Regions from separate parts of the Comamonas sp. CAH-2 genome, predicted to be linked through region 3. Evidence: riboswitches for the same ligand, from Rfam matches in the RefSeq annotation. Region 3 holds a riboswitch; each other region holds the start of a gene.

Evidence for each region. Region 3 has a riboswitch for cobalamin ahead of FYM52_RS01960 (TonB-dependent siderophore receptor). Riboswitches for the same ligand answer to the same signal wherever they lie in the genome.
Region 1: linked by a shared signal. The riboswitch ahead of FYM52_RS05295 (TonB-dependent receptor domain-containing protein) and the one ahead of FYM52_RS01960 (TonB-dependent siderophore receptor) in region 3 are both predicted to bind cobalamin.
Region 2: linked by a shared signal. The riboswitch ahead of cobO (cob(I)yrinic acid a,c-diamide adenosyltransferase) and the one ahead of FYM52_RS01960 (TonB-dependent siderophore receptor) in region 3 are both predicted to bind cobalamin.

The regions. Positions count from the first base shown of each region.
Region 1 is NZ_VSWF01000005.1:22,482-29,613, forward strand. It holds gene dnaX (DNA polymerase III subunit gamma/tau) at 1-135, shown strand, start outside; gene FYM52_RS05265 (YbaB/EbfC family nucleoid-associated protein) at 218-550, shown strand; gene recR (recombination mediator RecR) at 623-1,213, shown strand; gene FYM52_RS05275 (transglycosylase SLT domain-containing protein) at 1,396-2,907, opposite strand; gene gloB (hydroxyacylglutathione hydrolase) at 2,904-3,680, opposite strand; gene FYM52_RS05285 (class I SAM-dependent methyltransferase) at 3,679-4,452, shown strand; gene rnhA (ribonuclease HI) at 4,449-4,898, shown strand; cobalamin riboswitch at 5,056-5,296, shown strand; gene FYM52_RS05295 (TonB-dependent receptor domain-containing protein) at 5,357-7,132, shown strand, end outside.
Region 2 is NZ_VSWF01000001.1:188,419-195,550, reverse strand. It holds gene cobW (cobalamin biosynthesis protein CobW) at 1-333, opposite strand, end outside; gene FYM52_RS00895 (ABC transporter ATP-binding protein) at 377-1,186, opposite strand; gene FYM52_RS00890 (iron ABC transporter permease) at 1,186-2,220, opposite strand; gene FYM52_RS00885 (ABC transporter substrate-binding protein) at 2,217-3,086, opposite strand; gene cobO (cob(I)yrinic acid a,c-diamide adenosyltransferase) at 3,086-3,712, opposite strand; cobalamin riboswitch at 3,836-4,052, opposite strand; gene FYM52_RS00875 (GNAT family N-acetyltransferase) at 4,098-4,601, opposite strand; cobalamin riboswitch at 4,661-4,887, shown strand; gene FYM52_RS00870 (ABC transporter substrate-binding protein) at 5,021-6,028, shown strand; gene FYM52_RS00865 (iron ABC transporter permease) at 6,084-7,132, shown strand, end outside.
Region 3 is NZ_VSWF01000001.1:443,608-450,739, reverse strand. It holds gene FYM52_RS01965 (PAS domain S-box protein) at 1-2,756, shown strand, start outside; cobalamin riboswitch at 3,097-3,337, shown strand; gene FYM52_RS01960 (TonB-dependent siderophore receptor) at 3,490-5,631, shown strand; gene FYM52_RS01955 (ABC transporter substrate-binding protein) at 5,701-6,753, shown strand; gene FYM52_RS01950 (iron ABC transporter permease) at 6,750-7,132, shown strand, end outside.

The DNA.
Region 1 (7,132 bases), on a different contig from region 3:
GCCTTGCGCAACAAGGCGCGCGCCCAGGCACGCCAGTTGCAGGCCGAGGCGGTGGTGGCCAATGACCCGAACGTGCAGTTCCTGCAAAACACGTTTGGCGCGACCATCGTGCCGGGCAGCATCCGCCCGGTATAGCAGGCGCCGGGACTGGGGCATGCCAAGTCATGGCACCATCGCAGCATCTGATTTTTTGAGTGACAAATAAAGGAAACCAACCATGTTCAACAAAGGACAACTCGCCGGTTTGATGAAGCAAGCCCAGACCATGCAGGACAACCTGAAGAAGGCGCAGGACGAGCTGGGCAACATCGAAGTGGAAGGTGAATCTGGCGCGGGTCTGGTCAAGGTGGTGATGACCTGCAAGCACGACGTCAAGCGCGTGACCATTGACCCCAGCCTGCTGCAGGACGACAAGGACATGCTGGAAGACCTGGTGGCCGCTGCGTTCAACGCCGCCGTGCGCAAGGCCGAGGAAACCTCGAACGAAAAGATGTCCAAGCTGACCGCGGGCATGCCCGGTCTGCCCGGTGGCATGAAGTTCCCTTTCTGAGCGCGTTGCGCCGCAGGACCCCAGGGGAAAGCCATGGTGCTTCCCCTTTTTCTTGGCACATGGGTTTGAGACATGTCTGACCTTCAACCGCTGGACCCGCTGATCCAGGCCCTGCGCCGCTTGCCTGGTGTGGGGGTGAAGTCGGCCCAGCGCATGGCGTTCCACCTGATGCAGCGCGACCAGGATGGCGCGCGCGTGCTCTCGCGCGCCCTGCAGGAGGCCGTGGATTCGGTGCAGCACTGCAGCCGTTGCAACACCTTCACGCACGATGCCGTTTGCCCGATCTGCCGCGATGCCGGGCGCGATGCCGCGCGCCTGTGCGTGGTGGAGACCCCGGCCGATCTGGCCGCGATGGAGCGCACCGGCGCCTACAGCGGTTACTACTTTGTGCTGATGGGACGCATCTCCCCGATGGACGGTGTGGGTGCCAAGGACATCGGCTTGCCACGGCTGCTCGAGCGCGTGGCCGATGGCGTGGTGCAGGAGGTGATTCTGGCCACCAGCTTCACCACCGAGGGTGAGGCCACAGCGCATGCCGTGACCGAGTTGATGCAGGGTCGCCAGGTGCAGGTGACGCGGCTGGCGCGCGGCGTGCCGGTAGGCAGCGAGCTGGAGTATGTGGACCTGGGCACGATCGCCCACGCCCTGGTCGAGCGCCGCTAGGAGCCGTTGACACTGCCTTGATGCAGCGTTGCTGTGCTTGGTGTACACCCGTGCTGCCTGCAGTTTCGCGCCCCGTCCCAAGCGCCCATCTCCGCGGGGCTGATGGTTGTGAATGGCTCCAGCACACCCTCCCCAAAACAAAAAGGGCCCTGGTTTTCCAGGGACCTTTTGGTCGTCTGCGCTCAGCGCTTGCGCTTGGTCGGCGTGTCGCCGCGCGTTTGCTGTGCCACCTTGGTGACCACGGGTTTCTCTTTCGCGGTTCCGGTGGCACGCGGGCGCTTGGAGGTGTTGCTTGCCTTGGTGCTCTTGCTGACCTGTGCGGTGCGGGTGGGAGCGGCGCTGACGCGTACGGTCTTGTACACCTCCAGCGACTGGCCGGCACGCAGCGCGGCCGTGGGCTTCATGTCGTTCCAGCGCGCCAGGTTGGCCACGGTCACGCCATGGCGGCTGGCCACCTTGGCCATGTTGTCGCCACGCAGCACCTTGACTGCGGTGCGGCGCGTCACTTCGGTAATCTCCGGCGCAAAGGCCAGGGTACCGTGGTCGGCGATGTGCGTGGACACGTCCTGGCGGTGCTGGGGCGAGCGCGGCACCATCAGGGCCGATCCGGCCTTGATCATCATGCGCGGCGGAATGCGGTTGACGCTGCGCAGGTCGGTCTCGCTCATGCCGACCCGCTGGGCGGCATTGGCTACCGTCATGGTGCTGGGAGCGACCCAGACGGTCCAGCTGGCGTACTGGTCGTCATCGTAGGCGGCCAGGTTGCGCTGGAACACCTTGGCGTTGTCCCAGGGCAGCAGGATCTGGGTGGTGCCGGCGGCAAAGATCGTCGGGCGGCTGAAGGAGGGGTTGAGTGCCTTGAAGTCCTCCAGGCGCACGTCGGCCAGGCGGGCGACCAACTCGATGTCCATGTCGCGCTTGATCTCCACCGCCTGGAAGTAGGGGTGGTTCTCGATGTTGGGCAGCTCGATGTTGAACTTTTCCGGGTGGGCAATGATGTTCTTCACCGCTTGCAGCTTGGGCACATAGTTACGCGTTTCGCCGGGCATGTTCAGGTCGGTGTAGCTGGTCTCCAGGCCCATGCGTTCATTGCGTTTGATGGCGCGCCCGACGCTGCCTTCGCCCCAGTTGTAGGCGGCCAGGGCCAGGTGCCAGTCGCCGAACATGCGGTGCAGCTTTTCCAGGTAGTCCAGGGCCGCGCGGGTGGAGGCCAGCACATCGCGGCGGTCGTCCCGGAACGCGTTCTGGGTCAGCTCGAAGTACGAACCCGTGGCCGGCATGAACTGCCACATGCCGGCGGCCTTGGCGCTGGACACGGCCTGGGGATTGAAGGCGCTCTCGATGTAGGGCAGCAGGGCCAGCTCCATCGGCATGTTGCGCTGCTCCAGCTCCTCCACGATGTGGAAGAGGTACTTGCTGGAGCGTGTGGTCATGCGCTCGATGTAGTCGGGGCGGCTGCCGTACCACTGCTCCTGGCTGCCGACCAGCTCGTGCTCCAGGTCGGGCATGGCAAAGCCGCGGCGGATGCGTTCCCACAGGTCGCTGTTGTATTCCAGCGAGGTGACCTTGGAGGTGCCGGGGGAGGCGCGGGTGATGGGCTTGAGCGGACCGTCGTACGAGGAGGTGGAGGGGGCGGTCGCGCAACCAGCGAGCCAAACCACGCTGGCGAGGACTAAAAGATGGCGCAAATTCATCGGAATGCGTTTTTCCATTCACGCAGCGCTGCGAACACGCTGGCGGGTTGTGTAGGGTCTACGGTGGAGCAAAAGTGGTGTGCGCTGTGCGCAACCTCTGTAACGTCGCAACGTAGAAAAGGGTTGATTGCCAGCTCCTGCCCCAGCGTCGAGGGCAGGGTGGGCTGCTGTTGCTGGCGCAGTGCCTCGCAACGCGCGCGATATTGGAGCAGGGCCGGGTTGCTTGGTTCCACCGCGCAGGCAAATTTCAGATTGCTCAGAGTGTATTCATGGGCGCAAAACACACGGGTGTCGTGTGGCAAAGCCGCCAGCGTCTGCAGCGAGTCGTACATCTGCTGCGCCGTGCCCTCGAACAGGCGGCCACAGCCGCCGGAGAACAGCGTGTCGCCGCAAAACAGCAGCGGGGCCGCATCCGCGGGGGCGCAGTACCAGGCGATGTGGCCGGCGGTGTGGCCGGGCACTTCCAGCACCTGCCAGTCCTGCCCCAGCAGGCGGATGCGGCTGTGCGCGTCGACGCGCACCACGGGCTCGGGCAGGGGCTCGTAGGCCGGGCCGTAGACCGTGGCGCCGGTGGCGCGGCACAGCGCGTCCACGCCGCCGACATGGTCGGCATGGTGGTGGGTCACTAGAATGGCTTGCAGCTGCAGGCCCTGGGCGTGCAGCGCCGCTTGAACGGGCCCGGCGTCGCCAGGGTCCACCACCACGGCGTGCTGGCCGTCGTGCAGCAGCCAGATGTAATTGTCAGAAAACGCAGGCAACGGCAACAGGTTCATGAACGATGCAAAGCAAGAGGGCCATCCGTGGATGGCCAAGGCATTTGGCCGCTATCTGCTCGACTGGGAGCAGCAGCGGTGTGATGAGGCGGTGGCGGATATTTTCGGCTATCACAGCGTGCAACTGGGCTGGCCCCTGCTGCAAGCGCTGCGCCACAACCGCATGCCCAACCGCTGGGTGGCCGCGCAAAGCACCGATTGGAACCTTGAACCCGGGGCTTGCCAAGTCCCTGAAGGTGTACAACTGTTGTGCGCCCCCGAGGCACTGCCGTTCGCCGAGTCCAGCGTCGACCTGCTGGTCCTGCCCCACACCCTCGAACATTGCCAGGACCCGCATGCTGCCTTGCGCGAAGCGGTGCGCGTGCTGGTGCCCGAAGGGCGGCTGCTGCTGTTTGGGCTCAACCCCTATAGCCTGTGGGGGCTTCAGCATGGGCTGGAGCGTGTGCCGGAGCCTGGGTTGAACGCCTGGCGCGGCCTGCCGTACTGGCGCGTGCGCGATTGGCTGCAGGTGCTGGCCATGGACGTGGTGGCCGCCGATTTCGGTTGCCACGCCCCGGCGCTGGAGGCGCCAGCCTGGCTGCAGCGCTGGCGCTGGATGGATAGGCTGGGCAACAAGGCCTGGCCGGTGCTGGGCGGTGCATACTGCGTGCTGGCTGTGAAAAAGGTGCATGGCATGCGCCTGCTGGAGCCTGCGTGGCGCAAACGTGCGCCCGCGGCGCAGGCCCGCCCGGCGGCCGCGTGCCAGCAAGCACCACAAAGGAAAGAAATTTGAACCAAGTAGTGATTTACACGGACGGGGCCTGCAAGGGCAACCCGGGGCCGGGCGGCTGGGGCGTGCTGATGCAGGCCGGGCCGCACACCAAGGAGTTGTTTGGCGGCGAGCGCGAGACCACCAACAACCGCATGGAGCTGACCGCCGTGATCGAAGCGTTGCGCGCCCTCAAGCGCCCCTGCGATGTGACGCTGTTCCTGGACAGCGAGTACGTGCGAAAGGGCATCACGGAATGGATCCACGGCTGGAAAGCCAAGGGCTGGAAGACCTCGACCAAGCAGCCGGTGAAGAACGTCGAGCTGTGGCAGGCGCTGGATGCGCTGGTCAGCGGTGCGGGACACCGCATCGAGTGGCGCTGGGTCAAGGGCCATGCGGGCGATCCGGGCAACGAGCGGGCCGATGCCCTGGCCAACCTGGGCGTGGACCGGGCGCTGGGCAGGATTTGAAAAGATAGCGCCTGGCGCTGAATGAATAAGGGCTTCAGATAGGTTTGTATCTGAAGCCCTTTGTTTTTGTGCGGATGCTGCTCATTTTTTGTGCAGCCCTGCGCCTGGCTGCGGCACTGCTGTGCGGTGCACCATGGCCCGTCACGTCCAGTTAGAATCGCCAGCTTGCATTGTTGGTGCTCGCAACTTGGTTCGCAAGATTGCAGTTCAACGGGAAGCAGGATGGTGGGTCGGCCTTCGACCTGACCTAGCCTGCGCTGCCCCCGCAACGGTGAGTCCCTGGCGCCCGTCATAGCGCCCCTCCATCAACACAGCCACTGGGTGCCTTGAACAAGCACGTGGGAAGGCGATGGACTGAGGGACCAGCCCGGATACCGGCCAACATTCGTGTGTCTGCCCCCAGGGCAGGCATGTTTGCCCATTGTCGGCGGGGAGGCTGACACGGGTGGAATCTGGTGATGTTTCCAATGAATGTGTTCGAACAACGGCGTCAGCGTGCCTGGATGCCGGCGATGGCGTGGCGCCCGGTCTCTCTGGCGGTGGTCTGTCTGGCGGGCCTGGTGCTGCCGGCGGCCGCGGCGGCCCTGGATGAGGTGGTGGTCTCGGCCACGCGCTCCGAGCAGCGCCTGAGCGAAGTGCTGGCGGATGTGACGGTGCTGGACGGGGAGGCCCTGGAGCGCAGCGGCGCCCTGGCGCTGGAAGATGTCATGGCCAAGGTGCCGGGCATCCAGATCACCCGCACCGGTGGCCCGGGTTCGGACACCAACCTGTTCCTGCGCGGGGCGCACAAGCAGCACACGGCGGTGTATGTCGACGGCATCCGCATCGATGCCCAGAATGGCTCCGGCGGCGCCCCCTGGGAGACGCTGCCGCTGGAATCGATCGAGCGCATCGAGGTGCTGCGCGGCGCGGTCGGTGCGCTGTATGGCTCGGATGCCATGGCGGGCACGGTGCAGATCTTCACCCGCCGTGGCGAGACCGGCTTCAAGCCCCATGTGTCCGTGGGCGCGGGCTCGTACGGCACCAAGAAGGGCACGGCCGGATTCAGCGGCGGGCAGGGCGCCTGGGACTATGCCCTGGGCCTGTCCTATGCCGACAGCGAGGGCTTCGATGCCAAGACCGGGGGCACCCGCCGCAACGTGGACAAGGACGGCTACGTGCGCAAATCGGCGAATGCGCGCGTGGGCCTGCAGCTCAGCGCGGGCCAGCGCCTGGACGTCACTGCCCTGACCAGCGATTCGAACGCTGGCTACGACAGCCGCGCCCAGGGCAACGACCGTGCGGTCCGCACCCTGGATGCCTATGGCCTGAACTGGCAGGGTGACTGGACGCCCGCGTGGCGCACGCGTGTGGCCGTGAGCCAGTCGCGCCACGGCTACGACACCTGGACGGCCACGCACTACCGCACCGAAACCCTGCTGCGCAACTACCTGGTGCACAACGAATGGCGCAGCCGCGTGGGCACTTTCTCGGTGCTGGCCGAGCGGCGCGAGGACACGCTGGAGAATACCAGCCTGGTGGGCGGTGACGCGCGCTCGCGCCACCAGAACGCGCTGGGCCTGGGCTATGGCCTGCACTGGCAGCAGCACGCCGTGCAACTGAACCTGCGCCATGACCGGGACAGCGACTTTGGCGGCAAGCGCACGGCCACACTGGCCTATGGCTGGGACTTCGCCCCGCACTGGAAGGCCACGGCCTCGGTGGGCACCGGCTTTCGCGTGCCCACGCTGTTCCAGCGCTTCTCGCAGAACGGCGATGCCAGCCTGAAGCCCGAGGAAAGCCGCAACATGGAACTGGGGCTGCGCTGGGGCGACAAGGACCGCGCGTTCAGCGCCACGGCCTACCGCAACAAGATTGAAAACCTGGTGGTCTATGCCGCCAAGCAGGGCACCTGCCCGGTGGCGCTCAGCCAGGGCTGCTACCTGAACGTGGACGAGGCCCAGCTGGAAGGCATCACCCTGGCCGGCAACTGGCGCGCGGGTGTGGTGAAGTGGTATGCGTCGGTGGATTTCCAGAACCCGCGCAACGCCCAGACCGGCCGCTTGCTGCAGCGCCGCTCGCAGCGCTATGCGACCCTGGGGGTTGAGGGCACCCTGGCGGGCTGGACCCTGGGCACCGAGCTGCAGGCGGCCAGCCGCCGCTTCAACGACGATGCGGAGGCCGTCAAGTCCCTGGGTGGCTACACCCTGGTGAACCTGTCCGCCTCGCGCCAGCTGGCCAGGGACTTCACGCTG
Region 2 (7,132 bases), 260 kb from region 3:
CAGGCCGCTGGTCTCGATGAGGATGTGGTCGATCTCGTCGCGGCGCTCGATCAGCTTGCGCATCACCGGGTAGAACTCTTCCTGCACGGTGCAGCACATGCAGCCATTGGCCAGCTCGTACAGCTGGCCGCTTTGCGCGCCGGCCTCGTCCTCGCAGCCGATGCCACAGCCGCGCAGGATGTCACCATCGATGCCCAGCTCGCCGAACTCGTTGACGATCACCGCAATGCGACGGCCATTGGCGTTCGCCAGGATGTGGCGCAGCAGCGTGGTCTTGCCGCTGCCCAGAAAGCCGGTGACGATGGTGGCGGGAATTTTTTGGTGGGTGTTCATGGTCGAAAGACTCCTGTGATCCGTGAAAAATGGGTCGTCGGCTTCAGCGCACGCCGGCCCCCGAGGGTTCTGTCCCAGGCCGGCAGCGCCAGGGCAGCACGTAGCCCTGGCTTTCATGCTCGCCATGCATGGCCTGGACCTGGTAGACACGCTGCAGGTGTGCCGGGGTCAGCACATGGCGCGGCGCACCGCAGGCCACGGCCCGCCCGCCTTGCAGCAGCAGGACGCGGTCGCAAAAGCGGCTGGCCAGGGTGAGATCGTGCAACACCACGACCACGGCATGGCCGGCATTGCACTGGGCGCGCAGCAGCTCCATCACGCTGAGCTGGTGGTAGGGGTCCAGCGCCGCCACGGGCTCGTCGGCCAGCAGCAGCGGCGCCTGCACGGCCATGGCACGGGCCAGGCGCGCGCGGGCGCGTTCGCCGCCCGACAGCGCATGCAGGTGGCGCTCGGCCATGTCCGTCAAATGCATAGCGCTCAGCGCAGCATCCACGGCATTCTTATCGGTTTTTGATGTCGACGCCAGGCGCCAGCGGACTTGGTGTGGCAGGCGCCCCAGTGCCACGAAGTCACGCACCTGCAAGGGCCAGGCCACCTGGTCACCCTGGGCCAGGTAGGCCAGGCGCCTGGCGCGCTGGTGGGGGGCCAGGCGTGCCAGGTCCTCGCCATCCAGCAGCACCCGCCCCTGGTGCGGCAGCAGCTGGGCCAGGGCGCGCAGCACCGTGCTCTTGCCGGCGCCGTTGGGGCCGATCAGGGCCAACAGCTCACCCGACTGGACCTGGAACGATAGGTCCTGCACGCAGGTCTGACCCCGCCATGCCACCTGCAGCGACTCGACCGACAGCGTACGCATCAGCGATGCCTCCAGCGCTCGCGCACCACCAGGTAAAAGAAGAAAGGCGCGCCGATCAGGGCCGTGACCACGCCCAGCATCAGCTCCACCCGCCCGCTGAGCAGACGCAGCGCAATGTCCGCCCCCAGCAGCAGCACGGCCCCGCCCAGCGCACTGGGCAGCAGCAGGCGCGAAGGCCGGTAGCCCACGAGGCTGCGGAACAGGTGCGGCACCACCAGCCCGATGAAGCCGATGGACCCCGTCACCGCCACGCTGGCACCCACGCACAGCGCCGTGCCGGCAATCACCTGCGCGCGCAGCCGCGGCAGGTTCACGCCCATGCTGGCGGCCTCGTCCTCGCCCAGCGTCAGCGCATCCAGCTGGCGGCCGCTGCCGGCCAGGATCAGCAGCCCCAGTGCAATGAAAGGCAGGCACAGCCGCACCTCGTCGAAGCTGCGGTCGGCCAGCGAGCCCATCAGCCACAGCACGATGTCCTGCATGTCGGTGGGCGTGGGGGCCAGGTTGATGGCCAACGACGTCAGCGCCGCCATCAGCGAGGACATGGCCACGCCCGCCAGAATCAGGGTCAGATTGCTAGCGCCCCGGCTGGCGATGCGGTAGAGCACCAGCGTGGCGGCGGCCGCGCTGGCCATGGCCACCGTGGGCAACAGCCAGGCATTCCAGTGCCACAGCCCGAAATAGATGCACAGCACGGCACCCAGGCCGGCGCTGGAGCTGACGCCCAGCAGGCCGGGCTCTGCCAGCGGATTGCGCAGCAGGCCTTGCAGAGCCGCGCCCGCGACACCCAGCGACATGCCCACCAGCACCGCCAGCACCACGCGCGGCAGGCGGATTTCCTGCACGATGGCCTGGTGGCGCACGGCCAGATCGCTGGCGCCTGCGGGCTGCCAGGCCGCCGCCCACCAGTCCGCCACCCCGATGGACACCGAACCGATGCCCAGGGAGATGCCGGCCAGCACCAGCAGCAGGGCCAGCAGCCCGGTGTTCAGCAGCCAGACACGGGGCATGCCGGTGCGTGCGGTCCAGCGCATCATGGGGCCCCCTCGCGCAGCGCCACCCGGGCGGCAGGCCGCGGCAAAGCGTCGATCTGGGCGGCCACCGACTCGGCCGCCTCGATCAGTTGCCAGTTGCTGCAGCCCCAGTCGTTGTGCTGCAGCACCACCACGGGGATGTGCTGCAGCAGCTTTTGCATCTGCGGATGGCGGCTCAGCCCGGAGCGGGCGTAGGCCGCGTCATTGACCAGCCCGGGGGTGATGAAGATGTCGGGCGGGTTCTGCACGATGCGCTCCAGATCGATGCGCCCCCAGCCCTGCAGGCCCAGCGCGCTGGCATGGTTGCGCAGGCCGGCGGCCGTCAGCACGGCGTCCACATGCGTCTGCGCACCCGCGCTGCCGCCATTCGGGCGCAGGTACAGGACCTTGAAAGGCCGCGGTGTGGCGCGCAACTGCGCCAGTCTGGCGGACAGGCTGTCCAGCAGCGCCTGCGCGGCGGCCTCGCGCCCCAGGGCCTGGCCCATCTTGCGCGTGCTGCTGAAGATGCCCTCCCAGTCGGTGGGAAACGGCACCGTCACGATCTGCACGCCATGGCGCTGGAGCAAGGCCGTCTGGTGCCGGGCATTCCAGCGCCGCGAGGCCAGCACCACCTGGGGCTGCAAGTGCAGCACGTCCTCCGCCGTCGCTTCGTTGGCGGGAAACTGCCGGGCCTGGGCGGCCAGGGAAAAGCGCTGCGCATCCTGGCTCTGGCGCGACAGTGACAGGATCTGCTGCGGCGCTGCCAGGCTCAGCGCCAGGGTGTCGGCGCAGATGTTGGTGGACATCAGCGTGGGCAGCGCACCCGCCCCCACGGCCATGGGCAGGCCGGCGCACAGCGCCAGCAGCAGGGCCTGCAGCGGTGGCCGCATCAGAAGTCCACGCCCGCCTGCGCCTTCACGCCGGCCTGGAAGGCATGCCGGGTGTCGGCGATCTCGCTGACCGTGTCCGCCAGCGCCAGCAGCGGTGCCGGCGCACTGCGGCCGGTGATGACCACCGATTGTCCGGCGGGGCGGCGCTCCAGCGCCTGCAGCAGCTGGGGCAGCGCCAGATAGCCGTACTGCAGCATGAAGGTCAGCTCGTCGAGCACCACCAGGCGCAGGCTGGGGTCGGCCAGCATGCGCTGCGCCGCCTGCCAGGCCTGGTTGGCTGCGGGCAGGTCGGCGTCCCAGTCGCTGCGCTGCCAGGAACAGCCCGTGGCCATGGCGTGGTAGTCCACCTGGGCCCTCGCCCCCTGCCCCAGCAGCCCCTGCTGCTGCAAAAAGGTGACTTCACCCGAGGCGTGGGTGCCCGTGATGAACTGCACCACGCCGGCGCGCAGGCCATGGCCCAGGGCCCGGTACAGCATGCCGAAGGCCGAGGTGGTCTTGCCCTTGCCGTGGCCGGTCAGCAGCACGACGATGCCGCGCTCAACCTGGGCGCGCGCCATGGCGGCCTGCACCTGGGCTTTCTTGTCCTGCATGCGTTCAGCATGCTGTTGTTTGAACGTGAGGTCCATGCTCTCCCCGAGCCATTTCCATGGAAAGGCATGCCCATACGGGAAGGTGGTGTGTGTGCGGCGGGCCGGCGCCCCGCCAAGGCGGGATGGAACCTGTCAGCAAACGGCCCACACCCCGTGGCATACAACTGCGTGCCAACAGGTCGGTATTCTGGCTTGCCGTCATACAGCGCACACCGCCTTCCCGGGGGGCTCCCAGTGGCATCGAAGTGTGTCTGTCAGGCTTACAGCAGCGGGGGCTGCGCCGGAATGCTCCACACCAAGGGTGTGAGGTCACCGGACTTCCCGTTTCACCCCACGCACGCGGGTGCGGCGGGGCTCCTGTTGGAGTGCGGATTATAGAAGCGACTGCCGCCCCCGCGGCGCAGACTGCGCGCGGCGCGCGCTACAGGGCGCATTGCATGTGGATGGTGTGCCAGGGCGCGGCCGTTTCGCGCTGCACCACCTGAAAGCCCTGCTGCTGCCAGAACTCCAGCGCGCCCGGCAGGAACGGGTGCGTGTGCAGGTACAGCAGCTGCACCCCCTGGGCGATGGCGTGCTGGCGCACGTGGTCCAGCAAGGCAACGGCCAGCCCCTGCCGGCGCCACACCGGGGCGACGAACAGGCGCACCACCTCCACCACGCGCAGCGCGCCGAAATCCAGTTGCGCGAAGCGGCCATCGTAGGCGCGGTAGGCAATGCTGCCCACCATGCCGTGCTGCGGATGCCGGGCCGCCCACATGCAGCCCGTGCCCGCCGCGTACACCTGCTCAAAATGCTGCAGATCCGCGGGGGTTTGCTGCGGATCCACCAGCGTGCCGAACATCTGCTGGCGGGCCGTGTGCAAGAAGTCCTGCACCGCCTCCAGGCGGTGGACGGGCGCAATGGCCATGCATTCGGGAAGGGACATATCAGACTGGAAACAGGTGTCCACGCAGACGGTGCCTGCGCCAGACGCTACAAAATCAGCTACATTACCCGAACTTTGGTTCCGCAAGGACATGCGCCAGCCACCGCCAGCCGCATGAGGGAATCCAATGACCGCCGCCCGCTTCAGGGTCTGGCGGCCGAATGGAACTGCCCCCGCAACTGTAGGCAACGAGCCCGCCCCATCCGCCACTGAATCCACATTCGGGAAGGCGGGGCGACGCGATGACGTGCCAGTCAGGAGACCTGCCAAAGCACCAACCATCGATTGCCGGCGGGGTGTCCGGGAAGTGAGCAATGTCCCGTGGACCTGCCTGCCAGGGCCTTTCGGGGTCTCGCGCGCTGCGGGGGTGTTGCCAGTGCTTCCAGGGGTACCCGCTGTTTCTGGAAAGAAGCCCCCTGATGCTGCCTCGACGCCTTGCCTACGCCGCCCTGCTGGCCACCGCCCTGTCTGCCCACGCCGCGGACTACCCGCTGCAGCTGCAGAACTGCGGCCATCGCCTCCAACTGGACCGGGCACCGGCCTCGGTGGTCACCATCGGCCAGGGCGGCACGGAAATGCTCTACGCCCTGGGCCTGGGTGACAAGGTGGTGGGCACCGCCCTGTGGTTCAACCCCGTGCTGCCGCAGTTCAAGGCCATCAACGACAAGGTACCGCGCCTGTCGGACAACATTCCCAGCTTCGAGTCGGTGATCGGCAAGCGCCCGGCCCTCGTGGTCTCGCAATTCGAGTGGATGGTGGGTAAGGACGGCGTGGTCGCCACGCGCGAGCAGTTCCATGACCTGCGCATCGCCACCTACGCCATGCCGACCGATTGCGAAGGCAAGAACAACCTGGTCGGCGCCGACGGCACGCGCACGGCCAGCTACGACGTCCAGACCCTGTACAAGAGCATCCGCCAACTGGCCGAGATCTTCGGCGTGCCGGCGCGCGGTGCACAGCTGGTCCAGAGCCTCAGCGACCGCCAGGCCCAGGCCGTGGCCAAGGTCCAGGGCGCGCAGCGCCAGCCGCTCACGGCGGCGCTGTGGTTCTCCAGCGCCGACCTGGCGGCCGACCCCTACATGGCCGGCAAGAACGGCGTGGCCGGCTACATGATGCAGACGCTGGGCCTGCGCAACATCGTCAGTTCGACCGAAGAGTGGCCCACCGTGGGCTGGGAAACCGTCGCCAAGGCCAACCCGTCGGTGCTGATCATCGCCCGCATGGACCGCCGCCGCTTCCCGGCCGACGACTACCAGAAGAAGCTGGAATTCCTGCAGCAGGACCCAGTCACCCGGCACATGGACGCCGTCAAGCACCAGCGCATCGTGATCGTGGATGCAGATGCGCTGCAGGGCTCCATCCGCCAGGTGGATGGCATGGAGCAGATCGCCGAGGCGGTGCTGCAACTGCAGGGCCGCGCGAAGTGACACGCGGCCGTCCACGCCGGGCCCCGCGGCCTGCGCCCGGGTGCGCACGGTGCTGATGCAGACCGTGGCGCGCCCGCCTGCGCCCGCCCTGCTGCACGCGGCCGGCCTGTGGCTGCGCGGGGGTCTGCTGACCCTGGCCGCGCTGGTGCTGCTGCTGGTCGCCGTCGTGCTGGGGATTGCAATCGGCGAGACCGAGATCTCCGTGCGCACCGTCTTCGAGGTGCTGGCCAACCAGTTGGCGGGCACCCGCTACGCCGTCGACCCCATCAACCAGGGGATTGTCTGGAACTACCGCCTGACACGCGCCCTGGTGGCCGCCTGCTGCGGCGCCGGGCTGGCCATCTCGGGCGTGATCCTGCAGTCGCTGCTGCGCAATGCGCTGGCCGAACCCTATTTGCTGGGCATCTCGGCCGGGGCCTCCACGGGCGCGGTGCTGGTGACCGTGGCCGGCCTGGGTGCCGGCGCCATCTCCATGACCACCGGCGCCTTCGTCGGCGCCGTCTGCGCCTTCGCCCTGGTGGCGCTGCTGGCCCACGCGGCCGGGCGGGGGGGCCTGCACAACAGCGGGCAGATCGTGCTGGCCGGGATTGCCGGCTCGCAGCTGTTCAACGCGCTCACCTCGCTGATCATCACCAAGTCCGGCAGCGCCGAACAAGCGCGCGGCATCATGTTCTGGCTGCTGGGCAGCCTCAGCGGCGTGCGCTGGCCCGACACGCTGGGGGCGGCCACCGTGGCCGTCGCCGGCACGGTGGTGTGCCTGCTGCACGCGCGCTCGCTTGATGCCTTCACCTTTGGCAGCGAATCCGCCGCCGCCCTGGGCGTGCCCGTGCGCCGCGTACAGCTGACGCTGCTGCTGGCCGCTGCGCTGATGACGGCGGTGATGGTGTCCATCGTCGGCGCGATCGGCTTTGTGGGGCTGGTGATTCCGCACGCCGCCCGCCTGCTGGTGGGCGTGCGGCACCGCCGGCTGATTCCAGTCAGCGCGCTGATGGGCGCCCTGTTTCTGATTGCGGCGGACGTGGTCTCGCGCACGCTGATCCCTGGCCAGGTGCTGCCGATCGGCGTCATCACGGCCCTGGTGGGTGCGCCCGTGTTCGCGCTCAT
Region 3 (7,132 bases):
TGCCGGACGTCCAGGATGGTGCCGTCAAGGGCTTCTACGCCTTTGTGCACGATGTGACCGAGCTGACCGAAAGCCGCCTGCAGCTTGCTGCGGCACAGCGCGACAACATTGCCCTGCTGCAAACGCTGAACCAGCATGCGATTGTGTCTGTGGCCGACCGGACGGGGCGCATCATCGAAGTCAACGATGCCTTTTGCCACATTTCAGGGTTTGCGCGCGCAGAGCTTCTGGGGCAGAACCATCGCATCGTCAACTCCGGCGAACATCCGCGCGCCTTCTGGGTGGGCATGTGGCGCTCCATCAGCAGCGGGCGCAGCTGGCACGCCGAAGTCTGCAATCGCGCCAAGGATGGAACCCTCTATTGGGTAGACAGCGTCGTTGCGCCGTTCATCGATGCACAAGGTCGTGTGGAGAAGTACGTCTCCATCCGTACCGACATCACGGACCGCAAGCGCACCGAGCTGGAGCTGCAACGCACCCTGGCACTGCTGCGCTCCGTGCTGGAGGCATCGACCCAAGTTGCAATTGTGGCGACCGACACGCGGGGCGTAGTCTCGCTGCTGAACCGGGGGGCTGAGCTGCTGCTCAACACGGACGCCGATACCGTCGTAGGGAAAATGCAAGTCCTGGAGTTTCTGGAAGTGAATGGTGGGGATCCGGCCGAGAGCCTCGACGACGATGGCATTGAGTTTCCCATGCTCGGATTCCGTGGGCCGACCGACATGGCCAAGTTCTACCAAGCCACACAGAATCCCAAGACGCAGTGGTCCATGGTGCGTGCCGATGGTTTGCGTGTGCCGGTCTCGCTGGCAGTGACACGGATGCAGGATGCCAGCGATCAGTTCATCGGTTATCTGGGCATCGCTTCAGACATTCGCCTGCGCTTGGAGCAGGAGCAATCGCTGCGCGTCGCCATGCACCAGGCGAATGCGGCAAATGATGCCAAGAGCCGCTTTCTGGCGAATATGAGCCATGAAATTCGCACACCGATGAATGCCGTGCTGGGCCTGTCGTACCTGCTGTCACGCACCGCCTTGAGTGAAGAGCAGCAAGGCATGCTGCGCAGCGTCCAGGTCGCCGGCAAGGCGCTTCTGGCGGTCATCAATGATATTTTGGACTTCTCTAAGATCGAGGCCGGCGAGATGGCGTTGGAGCGTGTGCCCGTTGATCTGAACCAGGTGGTGCGCGATGTCGCTGCGCTGATCGCCCTGCAGGCGCGTGAAAAAGGCGTGGCCTTTGTGGTGGATGTGGATGAACCTGTGCCCCAGCCTCTGGAAGGCGACAGCGTTCGCCTGCAGCAAATCCTCATCAACCTGCTGAGCAATGCCATCAAATTCACGGACGCCGGAGAAGTGCGTCTGACCGTGCGCCACAAGGCACTGGGCAGCGGCACGTTCCAGGTGCAGATCAGTGTCAAGGACACCGGTATCGGCATCGATGAAGAAGCCCGCAAGCGCCTGTTTGCGCCATTCGTGCAAGCCGATCTGTCCACCACCCGCCGATATGGGGGCACCGGGCTGGGCCTGTCAATTGTCAAGCAGCTGGTGGAGATGATGCGTGGCACTGTCGAGGTGCACAGCACCGCGGGCCAAGGCAGCCTGTTTGTGGTCACCCTCCCCATGTATCGCAGTGCCGGACTGTTGCTGCACCGGGATGCGGTACCGCCCATCCCTGCCGGGCGTGGTCTGTTGGGCGCACGCCTGCTGGTGGTGGATGACAACGAAACCAACCAGGAAATTGCTGCGCTGATCCTGAAATCCGAAGGCGCCACCGTCGACGTTACCGCCAATGGCCAGGCAGCCCTTGCCATGCTGCAAGCGAGTGCACCACCCTACGATGCCGTGCTCATGGATGTGCACATGCCGGTACTCAATGGGCTGGATGCCACGCGGCAGATCCGTGCGGCCCAGCATACGGCCCAACTGCCTGTGATTGGACTTACCGCCGGGGTCTCATTGACAGAACAGACCGAGGCCATGGACGCCGGTATGAACGCCGTCGTCGGCAAACCTTTTGATCCACCGGAGTTGATCCGCATTCTCTGGCGTTGTCTGCCGGCACTGGCGCAGCGCAATCGCATGGTGGCAGCGCCCGCCCCTGCCGCCAACTCGGCATCGGTCCCCGGTGATTGGCCTGCACTGCCGGGCGTGTCGGCCATCCAGTCGTTTGTCCGGCTCAAGGGGCACGCGCCGCTGCTATGGCAACTGGCGCGGCGCATCCTGGATGGCGTGCACCATTTAGCGATGCCTTCGGCAACGCCAACGGCGGAAGATTTTCAGGCTTTGAAAACCAGACTGCACGACCTCAAAGGCATGTCGGGCTCGATGGGCGCTGAACAGCTGTACCAATTGATCAGCCAGGCTGAAGACGCCGCCAAGTCGCAGCAAACGGAGAAGCTGCGGGCATTGATCGCCCAAATCCAACCGAGCTTGCAGGGGTGGGACGCCGTGCTGGCCCCCGCAGAGGACGATGCCAAAGCTGCGGATGCAGGCGTGGAGGGGAACACTGGCCACGATGTCACCGGGGGCGAGGCGCCGGTGTTGCCTCCGCTGGATGCGGCCACGCGCGCCCATCTCGAATCGCTGCGTGCCGCCTTGCAGCGCCATGATCTGGACGCCCTGGACCACTGGGAGGCCCTGGCCCCTGGACTGGCACCCAGGCTGCGTCCAGACCAGTTTGCCGTGCTCAAACTACGCATAGAAACGCTGGCATTTGATGCGGCATTGAATGTGTTGAACGAAGTACCGTTCGATTGAACCGCTTGCTTCTGGCAGCCTGGAACTGGAAACCTTCCCCACCGAGGCCCATGGCCGCAGACACGCGCATTTGCGGCAGGAGGGGCGCCCCCAGCCTGCGCTGGCTGCACATGGTGCGGGGCATGGCAACCGCCCACGGCGACTGCGCCTGCAGGGCCTGGACTAACACCAGGGCGCGGACCTTGTCAGCTCGTGTGGTCCGAGGGTGAATGGCCGTGGGGCACTCCTGCGGGTCCGTCCCCTTGTCCACGGCGCATCCAAACTTGCACCGTTGCTACGATATACTGAGCCGCAAATTGGACCGGAAAGGTGGCGGCGCACGCTGTGCGCCCCATTTCCCAGCCAATTTCACGCAACAGGTGCCCGGGTTCAATCCCGGGTTAAACGGGAACAGGGTGCAATGCCCTGGCTGCCCCCGCAACGGTAAGCAGATCAATCCGAATCAGGGTTCTTGCATGCAAGAACCAGCCACTGGCGTTTTACGTGGCCCCTCACGGGGTGTGCGGAAGCGCTGGGAAGGCGATCGGCAGGCCTTTGGCCATCTGTCAGCCCGGATACCGGCCTGTTGAGCGCTGTGCAATGGAGCTCACCCTCCTCTTGCCAGCATGTGCAACGACCGTCTGCGGGGAGCAGCGTGATGGCCACCAGCTAGCGACAAGAGCTGCGTACGCAGCCTCAGCTTCGCAGCATGGATTCGTCACTTGCAGGCAGACGGCCAGCCTCTTTTGACACCATGCACCATCTCGCCTTGCCTTTCGCCCTGATTGGGCTTGTACCTGCGGCCTGCGCCATCGCTGCGGATGCTCCGGCCGAACCGGCCCCCACCCTGCGCGACAGCGCCGCCCCTCCAGCCCAACTGCCCACGGTCCACGTCACGGACCGTGCCGAAGGCGGCCTGGGCCTGTCGCACGCCACCACCTCAGGCAGTCGCACCGGCATCGCCACGCGCGATCTGCCGGCCAGCCTGGACACGGTGGGCGAGCAAACCTGGCAGGAGCGCGGGGACAGCCGCATGGCCGACATCATCGGCCGCACCGTGGGCATGACGCCGCTGTCTGCGACCAGCTACAGCAGCCTGTCCTTCAGCACCCGCGGGTTTACGGGCACCAACTCGGTCGGCATTGCCGAAGACGGCGTGCGCCTGAGTGTGGCCTCGTCGACCACGCCCTACCCGGCCAACAGCTGGGGCTATGAGCGTGTGGAGGTGCTGCGCGGCCCGGCCTCCATCGTCTATGGCACGGGCACCGTCGGTGCCACAGCGAACGTCGTGCGCAAGCAGCCCACGCGCGAAACGGTGCGCGAGGTGCTGGTCGGTGCCGGCTCACACGGCGCGTCCAGGCTGGGCCTGGGCATGGGCGGGGCGCTGAGCGACACGGTGACCTACCGGGTCGACGCCTATGGCCACTACACCAACGGTGAGCACGACATGGCCCGTGCCCGTGGCGGCAAGCTGATGAGCACGCTGCGCTGGCAGCCCACGCCCGCGCTGCGCCTGGAGCTGCTGGCCGATGTGAGTGACGAACGGCCCGCGCGCTATTTCGGCACCCCCACGCTCAACGGCGCCATCGTGCCCGAGCTGCTGGGCCGCAACTTCAACACCACCGACAGCCGCATCCGCATCCAGGACCAGCGCCTGCGCGCCCGGGCCCAGTACCAGGCCAACGCCTGGCTGACCGTGAGCAACGAGCTCTACCGCTTCCAGGCCAACCGCTACTGGCGCAACATCGAGGCCTACCGCTACCTGCCGGCGACCCAACAGGTGGCGCTCTCGGACTATCTGGAGCTGTCGCACGACCTGGTGCAAACCGGCAACCGGCTGGAGGCCGCCATCCAGACCGGGGCGCACAAGCTGGTCATCGGCTGGGAAGCCAGCCAGGCCCAATTCGACTTTGCCCGCAACGATTACGCCGGCAGCGACCTGGTCGGCGTGAACGACCCGTCGCTGGGGCACTGGCCCAATGCCTCGCCCATGCTACCCAGCTACCGCACCCAGGCGACCACGCACGATTTCTATGTCGAGGACGCCTGGACGCTCAGCGATCGCTGGCTGCTGCTGGCCGGCATCCGCCGCGACATCACAGACTTTGAGCGCCAGGACCTGGTGGGCAGCGGCTCCTTCGACAAGCGCCTGGGCGGCACGGCCTGGCGGCTGGGGGTGACGCACCGGCTCAACGCCCGCACCAGCCTGTATGGCCAGCTGTCCCAAGGCCACGACCCCGTCACCAATGTGCTGACGCTGAACCTGGGCAACCGCCCGTTCAAGCTGACCACGGCACGCCAGATCGAGCTGGGGCTGAAGCAACAGTGGGCCCAGGGCCAGGGTGAATGGACGGCCGCAGCCTACCGCATCGAGAAGAAAGACATCATCACCCGCGACCCGAACAACAGCCTGCTGTCCGTGCAGGGCGGCGAGCAAAGCGCGCAGGGGCTCGAGCTGAGTGCCGCGCTGCGCCTGTCGCCGCATTGGCGCGTCGAGGGCAACTACGCGTTCGTCGATGCGCAGTACGACAGGCTGCTGGAAGCCGGTGGGGCCGATCGATCCGGCAACCGCCCGGCCAATGTGGCGCGCAACACCGCCAACCTGTGGCTGCACTACACCACCCCCAGCAGCCTGGGCCGCTGGCAGGCCTCGCTGGGGGCGCGCGCCGTGGGGCAGCGCTTTGCGGACACCGCCAACACCGCCAGCAGCGCTGGCTACACCGTGTGGGATGCCGCGCTGAGCTGGCGCCCCCACCCGCTCAGCACCTACCGCCTGACGGTGCGCAACCTGAGCGACAAGCTCTACACCTACTCCGCCGTCTCCAGCGCCACCGCCGCACAGGCCTATCCCGGCGAAGGCCGCCGCGTGGACCTGAGCGCCGAGTTCGCGTTCTGACCCAGGGCGATCTCTCAAAAACAGTAGCTGTTAGCGCATGTATTGACTTGCATTCATAGCCAAAACACCATGAAAACCAATCAACACCTGCGCAACCAGCTCTTGTTTTCGAGTGGCTGGCGGCGCCGTGCCATCCCCGCGCTGGCGGGCCTGGCGCTGGTGGCCTGCTCCGACCCACGCCCGCCCGAGGTGCGGGATGCACCCGCCCAGGCCGTTCCTGCAGCGCGGGCGCCTGTCACGGTGGACGTCTGTGGCCAGCCGGTCACCTACACCCAGGTGCCCCAGCGCGCCGTCACCCACGGCATCAACATCACCGAGATGTTCCTGGCCCTGGGGCTGCAGGACCGGCTGGTGGGCTACGGCGGCCTGCGCGACATCACCCGTTTGCCACCCGCCCAGCAGCCGCTGCTGGCGACGGTGCCCGACCTCTCCAACCAGGGCATGAACCTGGAGACCTTGATCAACGCCCAGCCGGACTTTGTCTTCTCCGGCTGGTCCTACGGCTTTCGCCAAGGGCAGATCACGCCCGCCAGCCTGCAGGCGCTGGGCATTGCCAGCTATGTGCTCAGCGAATCCTGCATCCGCCAGGTCGCGCGCGAGCGCGTGTCGCTGGAGGACACCTTCCACGATCTGCTCGCCCTGGGGCGCATCTTCGCGATTGAGGAGCGGGCCGAGGCCCTGGTCAACGGCCTGCGGGCCGAGCTGCAGCGCACCACGGACGCCCTGCAGGACCTGCCCCGAAAGCCCAGGGTGTTCGTGTTCGACAGCGGCACCGACATTCCGGTCACCACGGGCCGCTATGCCATGCCGCAAGCCATGATCGAGGCTGCGGGCGCGACGAACATCTTTGATGACCTGGACAGCAGTTGGATGCGCGGCAACTGGGAGGACGTGATCGCCCGCGATCCGGACTGGATCGTGATTGTGGACAACGACCGCCCCACGGCAGATGGCAAACGCCAGTTCCTGCTGAGCCAGCCAGAGCTGTCCCAGGTCCAGGCCATCCGTGCGCAACGCTTTGTGCTGATGGATTTTGCCGAGGCCACGCCCGGTCCCCGCAATGTGCAGGCCGTGCGCAGACTGGCCCACGCCTTGCACCCCGAGAGGATCCCATCGCCATGAACATGGATGCCAATTTTGCTTTTGGCCTGCAGCGCCGGCGGCGGGCACTGTGGCTGGCCGCCCTGCTGGCCTTGCTGCTGCTGTCGCTCACCTTGGCCATCACCCTGGGGCCGGTGCGCATAGCGCCGCAGCAGGCCTGGTGGATCACGGCGCACGAGATCGGCGGGCGGCTGGGCCTGGACTGGCCGCGCGGTGACTGGACATCCGCCCAGTGGCAGATCGTCTGGCACGTGCGCCTGCCCCGCGTGCTGCTGGCCGCCCTGGCGGGCGCCAGCCTGGCCCTGGTGGGCGTGGCCATGCAGGCCATGGTGCGCAACCCCCTGGCCGACCCCTACCTGCTGGGTGTGTCTTCCGGGGCGTCGGTGGGCGCGGTCAGCGT